Regions from separate parts of the Streptomyces sp. NPDC091972 genome, predicted to be linked through region 1. Evidence: riboswitches for the same ligand, from Rfam matches in the RefSeq annotation. Region 1 holds a riboswitch; each other region holds the start of a gene.

Region 1 (7,253 bases):
CGACGATCCCGGCGACCCGCGCGGCCCGCTCCGGATCGGCCACATAGACCGGGACGTCGTCGGGGCCCTGCTCCTTGAAGGAGAACGGCACGGTGATCAGCCGCCCGTCGAACTCCGGGATCGCGACCTGCATGGCCGCGTCCATGGGGGAGAGGGCGGCATCGGACTCGTCCCAGGCCGCGCGGGACGACGTAAGGCAGAGTCCTTGCAGCACGGGCACGTCGAGGTCGGCCAGCGCCCCGATGTCCCAGGCCTCCTCGTCACCGCCCGCCGAGGCCTGCGAGGCGTGGGTGCCGCCGGCGGCGAGGACGGTGGCGACGAGGGCGTCGGCCCCGGCGAGGATCTCGTAGAGCCCGGGGTCGGCCCCGCGCAGTGAACCGCAGTACACGGGAAGGGCGTTGGCGCCCTTCGCCTCGATCGCCTCGCACAGGGTGTCCACGAAGGCGGTGTTGCCGCTCAGTTCGTGCGCCCGGTAGAAGAGCACACCGACGGTGGGACGGCCTGCCACCACGGCACGGTCACCGTGGACGCCGTACTCCGGCATCTTGCGTGGCTCGACGAACCCCTCACCGGTCAGCAGCACGGTGTCGGACAGGAACCGGGCGAGTTCCTCCAGGTTCGCGGGCCCGCCCTCGACGAGGTACCTGAGCGCCTCCGCCACGACACCGGCCGGCACGGACGACTCGGCCATCAACTCGGCGTCGGGCACGCTCTCGCCGCCCAGCAGCACGGTCGGGACGCCCGAGGCCTTCAGAACGGCCAGCCCGTCCTCCCAGGCGCGCTTGCCGCCCAGCAGCCGTACGACGGCGATGTCCGCCCCGTCGAGGAGCGCGGGCAGCTCGCCCTCGACATCCACGCGGGTCGGGTTGCCGATCCGGTAGGAGGCACCCGTGGCGGCCCGGGCCGCCAACAGGTCCGTGTCGGCGGTCGACAACAACAACACTGTGCTCATGCGGGCGCTCCCGGTGGAATGAAAGGCAGTCCTTGCGGCGCGCCGGACTCGATGAGCCGCCACAGCGCGTCCGTGTCCGCGTGCTGTTCGATCAGGTCGCCGAGCCGGTCGAGCTGCTCCTCGCGCAGCCCGGCGAACGAGGTGTCGGGGGCCGGTACGAACCGGCGGCCCGCGGCGGCCGCCACCTCCCGCAGGAAGGCCCGCCGGAAGCCGTCCGACTCCAGCGAGCCGTGCCAGTGCGTGCCCCAGGTCTGGCCGACGCGGCAGCCGTCCAGGAAGGGGACGCCTCCGGTGACGTCGGCGACCCCGTGATGGATCTCGTAGCCCTCGACCCGCTCGCCGAGGGCTTCCCCCTCCGGCCGGGTGAGGGTCTTCTCCCGTGCGAACCGCACCCGCACGGGCAGCACGCCGAGTCCGTCGACCGCGCCGGCGCGCGATTCGACCTCGTCCTCGATGTGCTCGCCGAGGATCTGGAAACCGCCGCAGATCCCGAGGACGGGCCGCTGTTCGGCGACCCGGCGCCGCAGCGCGTCGGCGAGCCCCCGCTCGTGCAGCCACTCCAGCGCGCGGACGGTCCCGCGGGTCCCCGGGATGACGACGAGGTCGGCGTCGGCCAGTTCCTCGGGCCGGTCGACGAACCGCACCACGACACCCGGTTCGGCGGCCAGGGCGTCGACGTCGGTGAAGTTGGACATGAGCGGGATGGCGCAGACGGCTACCCGCAGCACGTCCTCGCCCACCGGAGGGCTCACCGCGGACTCCCGGACCGACCCGCGCAGCGAGACGCGCAGTCCGTCCTCCTCGTCGATGCCGAGACCGTGCCGGAAGGGCAGCACGCCGTAGGTGTGCCGCCCGGTCAGCCCGTGGAGCATGTCCAGTCCCGGCTCCAGCAGCGAGACGTCCCCCCGGAACTTGTTCACCAGGAACCCGGCGACGAGTGCCTGATCCTCGGGACTGAGCAGCGCGACGGTCCCGAAGAAGGAGGCGAAGACCCCACCGCGGTCGATGTCCCCGACGACAAGCACCGGAATGCGGGCATTGCGGGCGATCCCCATGTTGACGATGTCGGTCCGCCGGAGGTTGATCTCGGCCGGACTCCCGGCCCCCTCACAGATCACCGCGTCATACGTGCCCCGCAGCTCGGCGAGACAGTCGAGCACGGTTCCCAGGAGCTTCTGCTGCCGCCCCCCGTGGTACCCGCGGGCGCTCAGCTCGCCGACCGGCTTCCCGAGCAGCACGACCTGACTGCTCTGCTCGCCACCGGGCTTGAGCAGCACGGGGTTCATCAGCGCGGTCGGCTCGATCCGGCAGGCCTGCGCCTGCATGGCCTGGGCCCGCCCGATCTCGGCGCCCTCCCGCGTCACGAACGAGTTGAGGGACATGTTCTGCGCCTTGAACGGCGCGACCTTCACCCCCTGCCGCACCAGCCACCGGCAGATCCCGGCCGTGACGACACTCTTGCCGGCGTCGGAGGTGGTACCGGCGACGAGAAGTCCTCCGCCCGTCATGCGCTGCGCCCCTTCACGAAGGCCCGCGCGGCGACACCGACGCCGAGCGCGAGCAGCCCGACGCGCCGCGACAGCCGCGCCGCGCGCTCGATGTCGTACGGGGCGACGGCCCGCCCCTCCCCGTGCAGCACCGGCCGGTGCTCGACCCGCCCCGCGTACGACAATGTCCCCCCGAGCCGGACGCCCAGCGCCCCCGCGAACGAGGCTTCCACGGGCCCGGCGTTGGGACTCGGATGCCGGTGCGCGTCCTTGCGCCAGGCCGCGACGGCACCCCGGGGATCGTCCCCGGCGAGAGCGGCGAGTACGGCGGTCAGCCGCGCCCCCGGCCATCCGGCGAGGTCGTCGAGCCGGGCGGAGGCCCACCCGAAACGCCGGTACCGGGACGACTTGTGCCCCACCATGGCGTCCAGCGTGTTCACGGCCCGGAACCCGAGCAGCCCCGGCACCCCGCCGACGGCTCCCCACACCAGGGCGCCCACGACGGCGTCGGAGGTGTTCTCGGCGACGGACTCCACGACCGCGCGGGCGATCCCGTCGGCGTCCAGGGCCTGCGGGTCGCGCCCGCACAGATGGGGCAGCCGGTCCCGGGCCGCCTCGACGTCCCCGGCCTCCAGCGCGCGCCCGATGCCCCGGGCCTCCCGCACCAGCGAAGTCCCGCCCACGACGGCCCAGGTGGCGGCGCCGGTGAGGGCGACGGAGGCGGCACGGGAGGGACGTACGGCATGCTCCGCGGCGGCGCCGAGCGCCACCGCGCCTCCCACGCACACGGCGGTGTGCAGTGCGCCCCACCCCCGGTGGTCCCGCCACAGCACCCGCTCCACGGCCCCGGCGGCCCGCCCGAACGCGGCGACCGGGTGCCCGCGACGGGGATCGCCGAGCAGGAGGTCACCGATCAGGCCGGCGGCGGCGCCGTACGCGAAAACGCGATCGGCTCGCATCGGGTCAGCCGATCGCGGGGTCGTTCAGGTGCCTGGTACTGCTGGTCGATCGGCAGGCGAGCATCGCGTCATGTCCTCACTCAGGGTGTCCACGCCCTGGTTCGACGAGTCCGGCGGCGAGAGTTCCTGGCTCCCGGGGGTGTCTACCCCGGTGACAGTGGCGGGACCGCGCCGGATTCGCACCGGCTTCCTCTCCTGCCGCCGTATATGGCTCCGGCAGTCCACCACGGGCCTTCAAGACCCGTCAACTTGCTGTTGACCTGCGGCGGGGGAGTGTGCAGAACCCCACACCGCCGGTCACGGAAGACGGCCGGGCGGGCACGGAAACCGAGGTTCCGTGCCCGCCCGGCCGTCGAGTGACGGGAGTGCCGTCAGGCCACGATCAGATGGATCCCGTAGGCCACCGCAGCCGCGCACGCCGCGAAGCAGGCGTAGGCGCCGGTGACCGCGAGGATCGCCGAGCCGCCCTGGGCCGTGGCCCGCTCCTGGCGGGAGAGGCCCATGATGCCGAGGGTGAACAGGGCCACGAGGCCCACGGTGACGACGAGGCTGACGCCGAAGACGGAGCCGAGTGCTTCCCAGTCGATCTGCATGGTGAGGCTTCCTTAGTACTGCGGGCTCAGACGGCGGCCGGCGGGGCTGCCGGTTCCGTCGTGGCGGGCGGGGCCGGGATCGTGGCGGTGAGTTCCTCGGCCACGGGGCCCGCGGGCGGCGGGATCACGGCGGCGATCGCCGTGGTCACCACGCCGGCCGGCTCGTCGGTCTCGTTGACGTTCGACGCGTCCACGACCTCGCGCCGCGAGATCTTCCAGATCGCCGCGCTGGAGGCGACGAGGAAGACCGCCACGATCGCCGTGCCCCAGTCACCGAGGTCGGTGACCGACTCGGCCAGGGCACCCACCAGGGCCGCCGCCGGCAGCGTCAGCCCCCAGGCCACGAACATCCGGGTGGCCGTGGACCACCGCACGACCCCGCCCTTGCGGCCGAGGCCCGCGCCCATCACCGAACCGGAGACGGAGTGCGTGGTGGAGAGGGAGAAGCCGAGGTGGGAGGAGGCCAGGATGACGGTGGCCGCGCTGGTCTGGGCGGCGAAGCCCTGCTGCGGCTGGAGGTCGGTCAGGCCCTTGCCCATGGTGCGGATGATGCGCCAGCCGCCGAGGTAGGTGCCGAGCGCGATGGCCAGACCCGCGGAGAGGATGACCCAGGTGGGCGGGTCGGAGTCGGGGGCGACGGCGCCGCCGGCGACCAGGGCGAGGGTGATGATGCCCATCGTCTTCTGCGCGTCGTTGGTGCCGTGGGCGAGCGAGACCAGGCCGGCCGAGGCGATCTGGCCGGTGCGGTAGCCCTTCGCGGCGGCCTTGCCGTCGGCCTTCTTGCCCAGCGAGTAGGAGAGCCGGGTGGCCAGCATGGCGGCGACGCCCGCGACGATCGGCGCGGCGACCGCCGGGATCAGGACCTTGGTGACGAGCGCGTCGCCGTGCACCGCGCCGAAGCCGGCCGAGGCGATGGTGGCGCCGATCAGACCGCCCATGAGGGCGTGCGAGGAGCTGGAGGGCAGTCCCACCAGCCAGGTCAGCAGGTTCCAGAGGATCGCGCCGACCAGGGCGGCGAAGATGACCTCGGGACGGATGCCGGTCTCGTCGACGAGACCCTTGGAGATCGTGTTGGCGACCTCCACCGAGAGGAAGGCGCCCACAAGGTTCAGCACGGCGGACATGGCCACCGCGACCTTGGGCTTGAGCGCACCGGTCGAGATGGTGGTGGCCATCGCGTTGGCGGTGTCGTGAAAACCGTTCGTGAAATCGAACGCGAGTGCGGTGACGACCACAATCGCGAGGATCAGCGAGAAGTTTTCCATTTACCCAGGCAATCGTTCGAGGTCATTGGCATGTTGAAGGTAAGTAACCTGGATGAACGGAAGGTGAACTGAGGCGGGCCGCATGGTGACCGGAATCTTCGGCTATGGCTTTGCCGAACCCCGCGGCCCCCGTGCGCCCCAGGCGCCCCATGGCTAGGCCCCGGCGGCGAACCTCTTCAGCTGCCGCGCCGACCCGTTGAAGAGATTCTGGTCACCCGGCAGGCTGCCGCTGTTGTCGTACTGCCAGATGGTCCAGTAGGACCACCCGCCGGGCAGCGCGCCCGGGTCCGACCCGTAGCGTGCCATCCACAACGCGTGATCCCCGGCGAAGGCGCCGCTGCCGCCCGTGCAGGCGTTCCACCAGTGGGCGGTCGTGTAGATCACCGGCCGGCGACCGGTGAGCCGCTCGACCTCCTCGCTGAACGACCGGATCCAGCCGACCATCCTCGCCCTGCTCAGGCCGTAGCACTTGTGCTTCCTGTCGTACGGGTTGTACTCGACGTCCAGCGCGGGCGGCAGCGTCCAGCCGTCCGCCGACCAGGCGCCGCCGTTGCGCACGAAGTACGCGGCCTGCGCCCTGCCCGACGACCTGTCCGGCAGCGCGAAGTGGTACGCCCCGCGGATGATGCCCGCCTCGCGCGCCCCGTTGTACTGCTGTCCGAAGCGCGGGTTGCGGTAGTCGGTCGACTCGGTCGCCTTGACGTACACGAACCGGGCGCCCTTGGCTCTGGCCTTCCGCCAGTCGACGTTCTTCTGGTGCGAGGAGACGTCGTGCCCCCTGGGCAGGTCCGCCGCCGGGGCGGGCGACCCGGCGAGCGCCACGCCTCCGACGGCGAGCAGGACCAGGGCAAGGGCCAGGGCGTTCCTGCGGTCACGGGCCATGTGTCCCCCGAAATGGCGTCGTGTGCGACAAAGTCCAGAGGCTACTGGAAGATCGTCGAATTACGGTCCATTCCCGGCCAAGCCGCACAAGAGGGGCGAAGCCCCGGCCCCGCGACGGCCCGGCGCCCCGGCTGGCAGGATCACGGCATGGCTGAGCGAGGGCAGGATCAAGAGGGACGGAACGGCACGCGAGAGGTGCGGCCCGAGGAGGCGGACGCCTGGGGCGAGTTGGTCGACACGGCCCGCCGTACGGTCACCGACGGACTGGTCGTCGGCACCTCCGGCAACGTCTCGGTACGCGTCGGGGACACGGTCCTGGTCACCCCCTCGGGCGTCCCCTACGACCGCCTCACGCCGGACGACGTGACGGGAGTCGACCTGCGGGGCCGCCAAACCCTCGGCACCCTGGTGCCGACGAGCGAACTCCCCATGCACCTGGCGGTCTACGGCAGCACCGACGCCCGCGCGGTCGTCCACACCCACGCGGTGCACGCCACGGCCGTCTCCACGCTCGTGCCCGAGCTCCCCACGATCCACTACATGACCAGCGCGCTCGGCGGCCCCGTCCGGGTCGCCCCCTACGCCACCTACGGCACCGCCGAGTTGGCCGAGAACATGCTCCGCGCCCTCGCCGGCCGCTCCGCCTGCCTCCTCCAGAACCACGGCACGATCACCTACGGCAGCACCCTCGCCCAGGCCTACGACCGCACGGCCCAACTCGAGTGGATGTGCCACCTGTGGCTGACGGCCCGCTCGGTCCCGGACCTGACCCCGAACCTCCTGACGGAGGAACAGCTCGCGGAAGTGGGGGAGCGGTTGCGGGGGTACGGGCAGCGGCCGTAAGGGGTGCTCGGTGGCGCCCCTGGTGGGCCATGTGGACGCTCGTGCGGCCGCGTACGGCGGTGAGGGGACGGGGTGGGGGGTGTCCGCCCGCAGCGGCCGGCGTCCGTCACCGAGCCCTGCTCAAGAGACCGAGCCGCCGGACCGAGGACGGACACCTCCCACCCCGGCCCCGCCCCCAAACCGCACCGCACGCGCTACACAAGCCCCCACCGGAGCCGGGCAGGCCGCCGCAGGCATCAGGGGCGCGGGGAACTGCGCAAAAACGCCCGCCC
Region 2 (7,253 bases), on a different contig from region 1:
GGGGCGCAGGAGGGCGCGGGCCGGCGTCACTTGGTGGAACCTTTACCCGGGTCCGTCCGTTGACCGGGTGAGATCACTCAGACGAGTACCGAGGTGACGTCAATGGCACTGTTCGACCGGCTCAAGGACCAGGCCAGGAACCTGCAGCAGCAGGCGCAGGGCGGGCGCGGCACGACGACCGCCGGGCACGGACAGGGGAGCGCCCGCGGCGGTTCGCGCGCCCAGCTCGTCGGCGTCCTGAAGACCCAGCTCGGCTCGCTGAAGGCCGAGCTGAAGAGCGGCGCGTACCGGGACGCCAGCATGGCGATGTGCGCCCTGGTCGCGGCCGCGGACGGCCAGGTGGACGCGGCCGAGATCCAGCAGATGGAGTCGCTGATCCTGGGCAACGACGTGTTGCAGAACTTCCCGCCGGAGCAGTTGCGCCAGCGCTTCCACAAGCACGTGGACCAACTGACCCGCAACTTCCCGCAGGGCAAGGCCGAGGCGCTCCAGGAGATCGCCAAGGCGGCCAAGAAGCCCACCGAGGCGCGCGCGGTGATCCAGACGGGCATCGTCATCGCCGGCGCCGACGGCCACTTCTCCCAGGCGGAGCAGGCGGTCCTCCGGGAGGCGTGCACGGCCCTCGGCGTCCCGCCGGCGGAGTTCCAGCTCTGAGGAGCCGCTCCGGACGCCGCCCGAGGTCAGCGGTCCCCGGCCACCCGCTGCGGCTGGGCGGCCCGCTCCTCGGCCGGGTGCGGTCCCGTCGCCTTCGCGGGGCCCGCGTTGGCCGCCAGGACCAGTGTGGCCACGGCCACGACGGCGGCGGCGAGACTCCTCGTGTAGCGCGCGGTGGTGCTGGTGCGTTCGAGCACGGCGACCTCGCAGCGGTGGCGGTGGATACCCAGGGCGGTGACGGTGTATTAAGCAGGGTTAATACGCCGTTTAACCTAGGGGCTTCGGTTGCCGAACGGCAAGAGGGGCTTGGGGAGTTGGCCATGTCTGAGCGGGACGACCCGGGCGTCATCGGGCGACGGGTGCAGCGGTTGCGGGTCGAACGCGGACTCACCCAGAGACAGTTGGCCGAACCGGCCTACACACCGGCCTACATCTCCACCCTGGAGTCCGGGCGGGTCCGGCCCTCCGACGACGCGCTCCGGCACCTCGCCGACCGCCTCGGCGTCGGCTTCGAGGAACTGGCCACCGGCCGTCCCGCCCGCCTCGTCACCGACCTGCGGCTCCGCCTCACCGAGGCCCAGCGCACCCTCGCCACCGGGGAGGCCGAGGAGTCCGCCGGCCGGTACGCCGCGCTGCTCGCCGAGGCCGAGGCGCTCGACCTCCCCGAGGTGCGGGCCGCCGCCCTGCTCGGGCTCGGGGAGTGCGCGGTGGAGACCGGCGAGCTCGGTGCCGCCCGCCAGTACTTCGAACAGGCCGAGAAGGCCCTCGGCGACGACGTGCCGCTGCCCGCCCGGGTGCCCGCCCTGCGCGGACGCGCCCTCGCCCATTACCTCACCGGTGAACTCCGCTACTCCGTCTACCTGCTGGAGTCCACCATCGACGAGCTCAACCGGGGCGGACTGCACGACCCGGACGCCCTGCTCCTCCTCTACGCGAGCGTCATCGGCCCCTACATGGACATGGGCGCCCACGCCCGCGCCGCCCAGGCCGCCGAACTGGCCCTCGCCCTCGCCCCGAGCTCCGGCGACCCCGCCCTCGTCGCGCGGATGCACCGGTCCGTCGCCCGCACCCTGCTCGCCGAGGGCCGCCTCGCCGAGGCCGACGCCTCCCTCGCCAAGGCCGCCGAGCTGTACCGGCAGCTCCAGCTGCGCACCGAACTCGCCAACTGCCACTGGATGCGCGGCTACGTCTACGCCCAGAACGCCGAACTGGAGCGCGCCGAGACCGAGTTGCGCCAGGCCCTCGCCATGCTCTCCGCCAAGCGGGCCGCCCTCTACTCCAGCCAGGCCGCCGTCGAACTCGCCGACGTGCTGCACCGGCGCGGCAAGTCCGACGAGGCCGCCGCCCTGCTCCACGAGGTGCTCAGCGACCTCAGCTCCGAGCGCGGCGCACTGCACTCCGCCGCCGCCCACCGGCTCCTCGGGATCATCGCCGAGGACGCCCGGGACACCGAGGCCGCCGAGGAGCACTACGTCCGCGCCCTGAGCCTCCTGGAGCGGGCCGGCGCAGCCGGTGACCTGGCCGACCTGTGCCGGCTGCTGGGTGATCTGCTGCGCCGTACGGGACGCGTGGAAGCGGCACTGGACGCGTACCGGACCGGCCTCGGACACCGTACGGCCCCCGGCACCACCACCCTCGGTCCCGCCCCCGCACAGCCGCCTCTGTGACCATTCCCGGCTTGTGCGCAGGTCCGTCCGGTCAGCCTGCCCGGGACGGACGAGCGGGCGGGGCACAGCAGGTGGAGAACCAGACGACGGTGACCGGACGGACCGGGGCCGGACGGGTGGCCGAGGGGCTGCGGCTCGTCGCGCTCGGCGTGCGCGTACTGGTCCACGTCACGCTCGGCGGCGCCGCGCTGCTCGCCGCCGCCACCGTCGCCTCGGTCCTCGCCGGCCGATCCGTACGAGAAGCGCTGAACCCGCTGCCGGAGCGGCCGCCGTCCTCTTGGGGGACGGCGACCGCCCCGGTGGGGACCCGCGCCGTCGCGGGGTCCTCCCGGAGGTCCCCGGCCCGCCCGGGACGGCGGGAGGCGCCCCGGTCGGCGTAGCGGGACGGGGACGAGGAGCACGGCACGGCCCGGGGCGGGCCGGCGGAGTAGGGGAGGAGCGGGGCGCGGGGCGGTTCCCCGGCACGCTTGGACGCGGTGCGGCCGCTCCCTGACCGTCATCGAAGACCGTAATGAATCGCCGTGCGGTCTGTGAAGGGCACGCGGGACGACATGGGCTGCCGTGCGGCCGGGGCCCGCCGCCTCGCCGGTCCCGGGCGTTTCGCCCCGTGGCCCAGGGGTAGCCGGGCGGTGCCCCTGGGCGGGAGGAACACGGGCGGCGCCCCCCGCTCGCGGTGACTCTGCCCGGGGGCCGACGACGGACAGTCCCGCGCTGACCGAAGGAGGCGGTGACCGTGCGGCCCAGGGACGCCCACGGCGACGCCCACGAGGACGAGCCCGGGCCGTTCCCCGGGTCGGCGGGCGAGGCGGGCACCTTCGCCACCCCGGCCGACGGCACCGGCCCGCTCGCGCCGCCGGGACACGGACCGCGCCGACCGGAGCACCGGCGCCGGGCGGGCCGGGATCGGGGCCGGGGCGAGGGGGCTGAGCTTGAGGCCGGCCACGACTTCGCAGCCGGGCCGGGGCGGGACCGGGGGCGGATCGCCGACGTGATCGCGGCCGGGGTGCGGGGCGCCGAGCCCGCCGAGATCCCGGGCCGGCTGTGCACGGCCGCCGTCGAACTGCTGCCGGTGGCCGGGGCGAGCGTGTCGCTGCGCAGCAACGGCGTGCCGGTCCAGCTCGGCTCCAGCGGCGACCGCGCCGCCCGGCTGTCGGATCTCCAGGCCACGTTGGGGGACGGGCCCTGTACGGCCGCCGCGGCGGCCGGCGCGGCCGTGTTCGCCACCGATCTGACCTGCGACCCGGACCTGGTCCGCTGGCCGGTCTTCGCCCAGCAGGCCACCGCCGCCGGGATACGGGCGGTGTACTCGATGCCGCTCGGCAACGACACCCTGTGCGTGGGCACCCTCGACCTCTACCGCGAGGCCCCCGGGGAACTCACCCGGCGCGAGCTGCGCGTCGCCGAACTGGTGGCCCGAGTCATGACGGTGGCCCTGATGGCCCTGCCCCGGGGGGAGGAGAACGGCCCCGGGGGCGACGCCCCCTGGCTGAGCGGCCTGGCCACCGCGCACGACGAGGTCTACCAGGCCGTCGGCATGATCATGGTGCAGCTCGGTGTCGGCTCGGACGAGGCGCTGGCCCGGCTGCGCGCGCACGCCTTCGCCGAGGGCCGCAGCGCGCTCGAGGTGGCGCACGACGTGGTCCGCCACCGCAAGCGGTTCGACCCGGACTGACAAGCCCCCCGACCGCTCACACCTGCACCCGCCCCTGTCTGCGCACCTCCGCCAGCCGTTCGGCGCCCAGTCGGACGGCCGCCTGCGTGGCGTCCGTCTGCACCTCGCCGAAGCCGCCGTTGGTCACACTGATCGCGTCCTGCCCCACGCGGAGCGCGGCGACGTCCAGGGTGAGCGTCGTCGGCTCGCCGTCCGGCGACTCCCCGGTCAGCAGCACCCGCAGGCCCTGCCGGGCGTCCCCCGCCGCGGGCAGGGACAGCTCGGCGACCTGCACCCCGAGGACCGCTCCCGTGGTCGTGGTGGCCGCGAACTGCGAGCACGTGCGCGGGAGGCTCCTGAGCCAGGCCAGGGTCCTGTCGATCTCCGCCGGCGGGCGTGCGAGCACCTGGTAGCGCATCTGGGCCGCGTTCCACTCGTCGTCCATCCCGACGACCGCGCGGGGCCCGGCGTCGGCGCCGAACAACTCGTCCGCGTACAGGGCGTCCAGCAGCCGCTGGCATCCGCGCCGGTCGGCCTTCGACTTCAGCACCTCGTCGTGCCAGGTGGCCACCCCCTGGGTCGGTGTCCAGGGCTCGCCGAGGTCCGCGTCGGTGACGAGCGCGGCCTGTGCCATCGCCTCGGTGAGGGCCGAGGACGGGCCGGCGGACGCCTTCGGCGACGGCGGCGGCGCGCTGCTGGGCGGTGTGATCGAGGGCCGCGGGGCGGTCGGCGGCGTGGAGAGCGCGGAACAGGCGGTGGCGGCCAGGAGCCCGGAGAGGGCGGCGGCGAAGGCGGCGGCGCGGGCGGCGCGGGGCGGGGTCATGCTTCAGGTGATCACCGGGTGCCGGGACGTCACCAGCCGTCCGGTCCGTACGGGTTACGGGGGGTGTCCTCAGGACACCCGCTGCAACAGCCCCCGCACCGCCTCGTCCACCACCCGGTACCGCACGACCCGTCCCTCCTTCTCGCCCGCCACCACCCCGGCCGCCCGCAGCAGCCGCAGCGCCTGGGACACGGCCGGGTCGTTCATGCCGGTCGCGATCGCGAGGTCGGAGACGGCCAGCGGGCCGGTGCGGTGCAGGGCGAGCAGCAGGGACAGCCGGTTGGGGTCGGCGAGCAGGGCGAAGCGGTCGGACCAGGTGCGGACGTGTCCCGGGTCGCCGATCGCGGCGATGGCGTCGCACACCCGGTGTCCGTCGATGGTGCGGCGGTCGGCTCGGTCGGCCGGGACGAGGTGCATGGCGCACATCCTCGCAGGCGGCCCTGTGTGATCTTCCATACCTGCGCAGGCGTGCAGCTATGCAGGAACCCCCGAGCCCGCCTACGGTGGGCGGGCCGTGGTGCTCGGGAAGCCGGTGACGACCCCTCAAAGGTCCATGCCGGTGCGGCCCTCGCCACTGTGATCGGGGAGTCTCCCTCCCACGTCCCTCGCGGGACAGCCACTGGCCGTCACCATCGGCCGGGAAGGCGGGCAGGGAGACGCACGACCCGTAAGCCAGGAGACCGGCCACGGCAGCTGACGCGTTCATCCACGAGGTGCTGGAGTGACCACCGTATGACCGACCCTGCCCTGCCCGAGGTCTCCGGCCAGTTCCGCTGGCGGCGCGAGGACACCGTCAGGACGGCCGGCCTGATGGCCGCGATAGCCGGGCTGCACGTCCTCGCCTTCGGCATCCTGTTCCTGCTCGTGGTGCCGGGGCACTACGAGGTCGGCGACAGGGCCTTCGGCATCGGTCTCGGCATCACCGCCTACACCCTCGGCATGCGGCACGCCTTCGACGCGGACCACATCGCCGCGATCGACAACACCACCCGCAAGCTGATGGCCGACGGCAAGCGGCCGGTGTCGGTGGGGTTCTGGTTCGCGCTCGGGCACTCCAGCGTCGTCGTGGTGCTCGCCGGGCTCATCGCGGGCGGCACCCAGCTCGCCGGCAAGGTCATGAACGAGGGGTCCGGCACCCACCAGGTCCTCGGCTTTCTCGGTACGACGATCTCCGGCACGTTCCTCTACCTCATCGCCGCCCTCAACCTGGTCGCCCTGATGGGCATCCTGAGGGTCTTCCGGGCGATGCGGGCGGGGTCGTACGACGAGCAGGAGCTGGAGCAGCACCTGGACTCCAGGGGCTTCATGAACCGGATCCTCGGCCGGCTCACCAGGTCCATCACCCGGCCGGGGCAGATGTTTCCGCTGGGCTTCCTCTTCGGGCTCGGCTTCGACACCGCCACCGAGGTCACGCTGATGGTGATGGCCGGGTCGGGCGCGGCGGCCGGACTGCCCTGGTACGCGATCCTCTGCCTCCCCCTCCTGTTCGCCGCCGGGATGAGCCTGTTCGACACCCTCGACGGGACGTTCATGAACTTCGCCTACCAGTGGGCCTTCTCGAACCCCGTCCGCAAGGTCTTCTACAACCTCGCCATCACCGGCCTGTCCATCGCGGTCGCCTTCTTCATCGGCACGATCGAGCTCGTCGGCGTCCTGCACGACAAGCTCGATCTCACCGACGCCCTCACCACCTGGATCGCCGACATCGACCTCGACAACGTCGGCTACGTCATCGTCGGCCTGTTCGTGGTGGTGTGGGCGGCGGCGATCGCCTACTGGCGGCTCGCGAAGGTGGAGCAGCGCTGGGGTGTCAGCGGCTCCTGAGGCGCCGGACCGGCCGCTAGACCCCCTCCACCGCCGTCAGCCACAGCTTCACGTACCGCTCCACGTCGACGGCCAACCCCACGTCGACGAGGGTGACTTCGCGCTCGCCCTCGTGGATCTCGGACTCGCCGGGACGCGGGCGGCGGTCGACGACGGTCTGGCCGCGGGTCGGTCCCGGGGCCAGGCTCACCTCCACCGGCAGCAGTTCGGTGGTCAGGCCCTCCGGGTCGACGACCGCGCACACCGCGCCCGCGTCGCCGAGGCCGCCCGTGGGCGTGGGGTCGCCGGAGGTGGCGGGGTCGCGGTGGGCGAGGAGTTCGCCGGCCATGCGCAGGGACGGCTCCGCGCTCGCGCGCAGCCGCTGGACGTCGGCGGCCGGCACCAGGACCTGCTGGAAGACGTCCAGGCCGTACATCGTGATCGGCACTCCGGCGGTGAGCAGGACCGCGGCCGCCTCGGGGTCGTGCCAGACGTTGAACTCCGCGACCGGCGTGGCGTTCCCGGTCGCCACCGCGCCGCCCATGAACACGATCCGCTCGATGTTGCGCACCACCTCGGGGTGCGTGCGCAGGAGCAGCGCGATGTTGGTGAGCGGGGCGGTCGGCACGAGCGTGACGGGGGTGGGCGAGGCGAG
Region 3 (7,253 bases), 610 kb from region 1:
CGTAGAGCGACGGCACGCAGGCGACCTCCGCCGAGCGGACCAGGTCGACCAGTTCGGCGTCCGAGATGCCCTTGACGAAGTCGACGGCGCCTTCGAGCCCGTAGCGCTCGATCGCGGTGGCGACCGGGCCCTCCGTGGGCCGCTTGCCCACGACGACGACATGCGCCCCGGGGTGTTCCGTGCGCACCTTCGCGAGCGCCTCGACGAGGAAGACCAGTCCCTTGAGGGGGACGTCGGCGCTGGAGGTGGTGACGATCCGGCCGGGGACGACCGGCACGGAGGGATCCGGCGAGAACTGGTCCGTGTCGGCGCCGATGTGGACGACGTGGATGCGGTCGTCGCGCACGCCCAGGTGGTCGACGATCTCCTGGCGGGAGGTGCCGGAGACGGTGAGGACCGAGGGGAGGCGCCGGGCCACTCGCTTCTGCATGCGGGTGAAGGCGTACCAGCGGCGCTTGGACAGCCGCTGCTGCCAGCCCTCGGCCGCGTCCAGCTCCAACTGCCGGTCCACGGTGATGGGGTGGTGGATGGTCGTCACCAGCGGCGCGCCGACATCGCCCAACAGGCCGTAGCCGAGGGTCTGGTTGTCGTGGATCACGTCGAACTCGCCGCTGCGGGCCCGGAGATGGCGTCGGGCCCGCAGGGAGAAGGTGAGCGGCTCGGGGAAGCCGCCGGTCCACATCGTGGCGACTTCCAGGGCGTCGATCCAGTCCCGGAACTCGTCGCGCCGCGGCGTGCGGAAGGGGTCCGGGGAGCGGTAGAGGTCCAGGCTCGGCAGCTCGGTCAGGCTCAGACCGTCGTAGCCCGGGTCGAGGACCGGGTACGGCTGGGAGCCGATGACCTCGACGCGGTGGCCGAGACGGGCCAGTTCACGCGAGAGGTGGCGTGTGTAGACGCCCTGGCCGCCGCAGAACGGGTTCCCTTTGTAGGTGAGGAGAGCGATACGGAGCGGTCGCTCGCCGTCAACGGCCGGGTCCGTCGAGGGCCCGGCCTGACTGGCCTCAGCGGTCACTCTGGGCCCCCTTCTGCCTGCACTGTCCCGCGAGATTACGACGAGACGGTAATCTAGAACAAGTTTCAGACTTGATCGTTCAGGAGGCTCTGAATCTACCGGCAGGTAGGGGTCCTGTGAGCGGTGGATCAGGTGATTCACGCCACGAACGCCGAGAGCACGCCGTGACCCGGCGCCCTGCCATGCTGTGTGATCGCGAGCCCTCACGGACTGTCACGGAACCCAAGGTGGACAAGGTGGCCAAGCCGGCCGGAGTGGAAGCCAGTACCGCACGATCCGACGCGCCACCGCTGACCGAGCGGCAGGAGGCGCGGCGCCGGCGCATCCTGCACGCGAGCGCGCAGCTCGCGAGCCGGGGCGGGTTCGACGCGGTGCAGATGCGGGAGGTCGCGGAGTCCTCGCAGGTGGCGCTCGGCACCCTCTACCGCTACTTCCCCTCCAAGATCCACCTCCTGGTGGCCACCATGCAGGACCAGTTGGAGCACATGCACGGCACGCTCCGCAAGAAGCCGCCGCAGGGCGAGACGGCGGCCGAGCGGGTCGCGGAGACCCTGATGCGGGCCTTCCGTGCCCTCCAGCGCGAACCGCACCTGGCCGACGCGATGGTCCGCGCGCTGACCTTCGCGGACCGCAGTGTGAGCCCGGAGGTCGACCAGGTCTCCCACCAGACCACGCTGATCATCCTGGACGCCATGGGCCTCGCCGACCCGACGCCCGAGCAGCTCTCCGCGGTCCGGGTCATCGAGCACACCTGGCACTCGGCCCTGATCACCTGGCTCTCGGGACGGGCCTCCATCGCCCAGGTGAAGATCGACATCGAGACGGTGTGCCGCCTGATCGACCTGACGGAACCCAGGTCCTGAACGGACCCCTGGCCCGGCCGACCGGGGTTCCGGCCGCCCCCTCCCCGGCCCGCTACTCCTCCGGCGGGAACACCGGCTCACCGCTCCCCGGCAGGGTGATCGTGATGGCCTCGACCGGGCAGTTCTCCGCCGCGGCCAGGATCTTCTCGTTGGCGTCGGTGTCCGGGTCGGCGGGGTGGGACTGGCGGGCGGTGTCCAGGCGGAAGCCGTCGGGTGCGGTGTGCACGCACTGCGCCGAGCCTATGCACAGTGAGCGGTCGACCTCGACGTGCCAGCGGTCCCCCATCGCCCGTCATCCCTCCCAGCCGGCCGGCAGGTGGATCATCTTGTGCTCCAGGTACTCGCCGTAGCCCTCCGGCCCGAACTCCCGCCCCAGGCCGCTGTTCTTGTAGCCGCCGAAGGGGCCGAGCATGTCGAGGCTGAAGGTGTTGACGGAGTAGGTGCCGGTACGGACCTGCCGCGCGACCTCGATGCCGCGCTCGACGTCGGCCGTCCACACACTGCCGGAGAGGCCGTAGTCCGAGTCGTTGGCGATCTTCACGGCCTCGGACTCGTCGCCGTAGGGCAGCAGGCAGATCACCGGGCCGAAGATCTCCTCCCGGGCGATGCGCATCGAGTTGTCGACGTCCCCGAAGAGCGTCGGCTCGACGTACCAGCCGCGGTCCAGGCCGGCCGGACGGCCGCCGCCGGTGAGGATCTTGGCGCCCTCCTCCTGGCCGATCCTGATGTAGTCGAGGTTGCGGCGCTGCTGGCGTTCGGCGACCAGGGGTCCGACCTGGGTCGCCGGGTCGAGCGGGTCGCCGACGACCAGGGAACTCGCCGCCGCGGCCAGGGCTTCGGCGAACTCGTCGTAGCGGGAGCGGGGCAGCAGGATGCGGGTCTGGGCCACGCAGGCCTGTCCGTTGTTCATCCAGGCGGACGGGACGATCCCGGCGACGGCCGCCTCCACGTCCGCGTCCGGGAGGACCACGGCCGCCGACTTCCCGCCCAACTCCAGTGTCACGCGCGTGAGGTTGCGGGCGGCGACCTCCATCACGCGCTTGCCCGCGCCCACCGAGCCGGTGAAGGAGACCTTGTCGATCCCCGGGTGCCCCACCAGGTACTCGCTGACCTCGCGGTCGGCCGGGAGGATGGACAGGACCCCCTCCGGCAGTCCGGCCTCCCTGGTGATCTCGGCCAGGATGTAGGCGTCCAGCGGTGACTCGGGCGACGGCTTGAGCACCACCGTGCAGCCGGTGAGCAGCGCGGGCGCGAGCTTGGCGGCGGCCACGAACTGCGGGACGTTCCACGGCACCACTGCCGCCACCACCCCGACCGGCTCGCGGCGCACGAGGATGCGGCCGAGGACTCCGTCGCGCCGCTCCTCGTAGGTGAAGTTCCGGGCGACCGTGATCGCCGAGTCCCAGACCATCATCGCGCCGAGGGCCTGCGCGAGGACGCTCCAGGAGTACGGCGAGCCGTTCTCGGAGGAGATCACGCGGGCGATCTCCTCGTGCCGTACCGCGATGGCGTCCTTGATCCTGGTGACGACCTCGATGCGCTCGTCGAGCGTCATCTGCGGCCAGGGGCCCTCGTCGAAGGCGGTGCGGGCGGCGGCGACGGCCGCGTCCACGTCCGCCCGGGAGGCGTGCGGCACCCGTCCGATGACCTCCTGGGTGTGCGGGGAGATGACCTCGATGACGTCCTCGCCCAGGGGGTCGGTCAACTCCCCGCCGATGAACAGCTGTCCGTGTTCCACGAGCTCGGTCATGGCGAACGCCTCCCAGGGGCGGCTTGCTGACGAACCATCAGATACGGAACTGATACCAGTTCCCCTCCGAGGAGTCCACGGGCCGTGCGCCGCACGCATTGGTGACCTCGGGCTACCGTCGAAACCCGTTCTAGTTATAGTGGCCGGAACGCGGTGATTGGGGAACTCATGGCGCAGGTGCACGACCATGGCGGCGGCGTACGGTCCGTGCGGGTGCCCATCCCCGACAACCCCCTCGGCCACACCCTCGTCTACGTCGTCGACACCGACCGGGGTCCGGTGCTGGTGGACACCGGCTGGGACGACCCGGCCTCCTGGGACACCCTCGCCGAGGGGCTGACGGCGTGCGGGACCGGCGCCGGCGAGATCCACGGCGTCGTCGTCACCCACCACCACCCCGACCACCACGGCCTCTCCGGGCAGGTGCGCGAGGTCTCCGGCGCCTGGATCGCGATGCACGCGGCGGACTCCGCGATCGTGCGGCGCACCCGGGAGACCCGGGCCGAGCGCTGGTTCACCTACATGACGGCCAAGCTGGTGGCCGCGGGCGCCCCCGAAGAGCACGTGGCCCCCCTGCGCACCACCCGCCGTCGCCAACTCCCGGGCTTCTCCCCCGCGTTGCCGGACCGCGAGATCGTCCCCGGTGAACTGCTCGACCTGCCCGGCCGCAGGCTCCGGGCGATCTGGACGCCCGGACACACCCCGGGTCATGTGTGCCTGCACCTGGAGGAGGAGCACCCGGCCCGGCTCCCCGGCCGCGGGCGGCTGTTCTCCGGCGACCACCTGCTGCCCGAGATCACCCCGCACATCGGCCTGTACGAGGACCCCGACGACGCCACCGTGACCGACCCCCTCGGCGACTACCTCGACTCCCTGGAGCGGATCGGCCGCCTCGCCCCCGCCGAGGTCCTCCCCGCCCACCAGCACGTCTTCACCGACGCGAGCGCACGGGTCCGGGAACTGCTCGCCCACCACGAGGAACGCCTCACCGGCCTGCGCTCCCTGCTCGCCGAACCCCTCACCCCCTGGCAGCTCGCCGAGCGCATGGAGTGGAACCGGCCCTGGGAGCAGATCCCTCACGGGTCGAGGAACATCGCGGTCTCGGAGGCCGAGGCGCATCTGCGGCGGCTGGTGAAGCTGGGGCGGGCGGAGGCGGTGCCGGGGAGTGATCCGGTGACGTACGTGGCGGCCTGAGGCAGGCAGGCCGGGACCCCCTGCCGCACGCCCAGGCGGCTCCCGGGCGCTTCGCTACGGGCGAGTACAGTGGCCGGGTCGTCATCACACCCGTACGGGGGAAAGCCGGTGCAATTCCGGCGCTGACCCGCAACCGTGAACCGCCTCCCGGCGGTGAGCCGGACTGCCCCGCACGGTTCGTGACCGGCTCACGCGCATCGGCGACCGGCCGGTGCGGGCACCGTCGAGGTATACGGAGCCGAGCCGCCCGGGGGTCCTCCCGTGCTGCCCGGCTCTCCGCAGGGAGAAGGGCATCCGCCGATCATGAACGTCCGCCGCAGCGCCGCCGTCCTGGCCGCCACCGTCGTGATCGGCACGGCCGCACCCGCCGTCGCCGCCTCACCATCCCCTTCACCGTCCCTGCCCGCCGGGCTGTACGGCAGCGGCGACCCCACCTACGACGGGGTCTGGCGGCAGTCGTTCGCACTCATCGCCCTGCACCGGGCGCACGCGGAGCCCGCGGCCGCGGCCGTCGCCTGGCTGGCCGGGCAGCAGTGCGAGAACGGTGCGTTCCCGGCCTACCGGGCGAACCCGGCCAAGGCCTGCGACGCCAAGCTGACGGTCGACACCAACAGCACGGCCGCGGCCGCCCAGGCCCTGTCCGCGGTCGGCGGGCACGGCACCGCGGTCACGAAGGCGGTGAACTGGCTGAAGTCCGTCCAGAACAAGGACGGCGGCTGGGGCTTCGCCCCCGGCGGGGCCAGCGACGCCAACTCGACGTCCGTGGTCATCGGCGCGCTCGCCACCCAGGACGTCCCCGTCTCCGAGGTCCGCGCCGGCGCGAAGTCGCCCTACGACGCCCTGCTGAAGCTGTCCCTGCCGTGTGCCGACGGAGGCGCGTTCGCCTACCAGCCGGACAAGAAGGGCGAGCTCCGTGCCAACGCGGACGCGACGGCGGCGGCTGTCGTCGCCGCGCACGGAACCGGGCCGCTGACGGCGAAGGCCGGCACCCCGAGCGGGAGCGCCTGCGCCGACGCGCCGGACCTCACCCCCGCGAGGGCCGCGGCCAACGGAGCGTCCTTCCTCGCCGAGGCGGTCGCGAAGGACGGCCATCTGAAGTCCGCCCTCCCCGGTGCCGAGGACCAGCCCGACTACGGCAACACGGCGGACGCGGTCGTCGCACTCGCCGTACAGGGCGGTCCCGAGGCCGCACGGGGGCCCCTGACCTGGCTGGAGCGGAACTCCGCGAAGTGGGCCCGGCAGAACGGCCCGGCGGCCTACGCCCAGCTGATCCTCGCCGCCGAGACGGCCGGCGCCGACCCGAGCGACTTCGGCGGCACCGACCTGGTGAAGCAGCTGACCGCGACGGGACCGGCGCCGGAAACCGCGTCCCAGGACGAGGACGACTCCGGCCCCTCCGTGTGGTGGACGGTCGGCGCGGGGCTCGCCGCCGGCGCGGGCATCGGCTTCCTGCTCAGCAGCCGCAACAAGAGGAAGCAGCCGTGACCCGCCGGGCCGTCCTCCTCGCCCTCCTGACCGGCCTCCTCCTCGCCGGCGCGAACCCGGCCCACGCCACCGGCTACCGCTACTGGTCCTTCTGGGACCGCACCGGGACGGCCTGGGCCTACGCCACCCAGGGCCCCTCGACCGCGGTGCCCTCCGACGGAGACGTCCAGGGCTTCCGCTTCGCCGTGAGCGAGGACTCCGCGGACGCGGCGAAGCCGCGCGGGCCGGCGTCGTTCGCGCGGATCTGCGCGGACACGCCCGCGCGGGACGGCCGTAAGCGCGTGGCCCTGGTCCTCGACTTCGGAACGGCCGCGGACGCCCCGTCCGGCGAGACACCCCCGGCGGGCCGCACCGCGTGCGCGTCGGTGCCCCGGGACGCGACCACGGCAGAGGCTCTGGCATCGGTCGCCGAACCCCTCCGGTACAACGCGAACGCCCTGTTGTGCGCGGTCTCGGGGTATCCGAGGACGGGATGCGGGGAGCCGGTCGCGGAGAAGGGGACCGGTGCGAGGAGGAGCGCGTCGGACTCCGGCCCGTCCGTTGGCCTGTTCGCCGGGGTGGGAGCGGTCGCGGTCCTGGGAGCGGCTGCGGTGTGGCAGGCGAGGCGGCGCAGGAATGCCCCGTAGCGCACCCGTCCCGTCCGCGCCCCTGCACCCCGGCGCGTGGTGGCTCTGGTCCCTCTCCCTCGGGATCGCGGCCACCCGCACCACCAACCCGCTCCTGCTCGCCCTCCTCCTCGTCGTCTCCGCCTACGTGGTGGCGACCTGCCGCCGCGCGACCCCCTGGTCCCACTCGTACGCCGCGTTCCTGAAGCTCGGCCTCGCCGTCCTCCTCGTCCGGCTCCTCTTCACGATCGTGCTCGGCTCCCCGGTCCCGGGCAGCCACGTGCTCGTCACCCTCCCCGAACTCCCCCTGCCCGACTGGGCGCAGGGCATCCGCCTGGGCGGCC

The links. A riboswitch is a leader RNA that binds a small molecule or an ion and turns the genes downstream of it on or off. The one in region 1 is predicted to bind cobalamin.
Region 2: it holds a riboswitch for cobalamin, as region 1 does, so the genes downstream of both, ACIQJT_RS17260 (HoxN/HupN/NixA family nickel/cobalt transporter) here and ACIQJT_RS12820 (cobalamin biosynthesis protein) in region 1, are expected to answer to the same signal.
Region 3: it holds a riboswitch for cobalamin, as region 1 does, so the genes downstream of both, ACIQJT_RS15650 (prenyltransferase/squalene oxidase repeat-containing protein) here and ACIQJT_RS12820 (cobalamin biosynthesis protein) in region 1, are expected to answer to the same signal.

The regions. Positions count from the first base shown of each region.
Region 1 covers NZ_JBIVSV010000004.1:58,904-66,156, reverse strand. The annotation lists gene cobN (cobaltochelatase subunit CobN) at 1-952, opposite strand, end outside; gene ACIQJT_RS12825 (cobyric acid synthase) at 949-2,460, opposite strand; gene ACIQJT_RS12820 (cobalamin biosynthesis protein) at 2,457-3,398, opposite strand; cobalamin riboswitch at 3,496-3,639, opposite strand; gene ACIQJT_RS12815 (hypothetical protein) at 3,770-3,991, opposite strand; gene ACIQJT_RS12810 (anion permease) at 4,018-5,256, opposite strand; gene ACIQJT_RS12805 (lysozyme) at 5,410-6,138, opposite strand; gene ACIQJT_RS12800 (class II aldolase/adducin family protein) at 6,286-6,981, shown strand.
Region 2 covers NZ_JBIVSV010000005.1:331,975-339,227, forward strand. The annotation lists gene ACIQJT_RS17225 (tellurite resistance TerB family protein) at 103-654, shown strand; gene ACIQJT_RS17230 (hypothetical protein) at 681-851, opposite strand; gene ACIQJT_RS17235 (tetratricopeptide repeat protein) at 975-2,321, shown strand; gene ACIQJT_RS17240 (hypothetical protein) at 2,393-2,701, shown strand; gene ACIQJT_RS17245 (GAF and ANTAR domain-containing protein) at 3,055-3,993, shown strand; gene ACIQJT_RS17250 (hypothetical protein) at 4,010-4,795, opposite strand; gene ACIQJT_RS17255 (metalloregulator ArsR/SmtB family transcription factor) at 4,865-5,212, opposite strand; cobalamin riboswitch at 5,294-5,499, shown strand; gene ACIQJT_RS17260 (HoxN/HupN/NixA family nickel/cobalt transporter) at 5,528-6,619, shown strand; gene ACIQJT_RS17265 (nucleoside hydrolase) at 6,636-7,253, opposite strand, start outside.
Region 3 covers NZ_JBIVSV010000004.1:667,838-675,090, forward strand. The annotation lists gene ACIQJT_RS15625 (glycosyltransferase family 4 protein) at 1-1,012, opposite strand, end outside; gene ACIQJT_RS15630 (TetR family transcriptional regulator) at 1,195-1,875, shown strand; gene ACIQJT_RS15635 (ferredoxin) at 1,928-2,161, opposite strand; gene ACIQJT_RS15640 (aldehyde dehydrogenase) at 2,168-3,625, opposite strand; gene ACIQJT_RS15645 (MBL fold metallo-hydrolase) at 3,794-4,819, shown strand; cobalamin riboswitch at 4,878-5,005, shown strand; gene ACIQJT_RS15650 (prenyltransferase/squalene oxidase repeat-containing protein) at 5,123-6,304, shown strand; gene ACIQJT_RS15655 (SCO2322 family protein) at 6,301-6,930, shown strand; gene ACIQJT_RS15660 (energy-coupling factor transporter transmembrane component T) at 6,920-7,253, shown strand, end outside.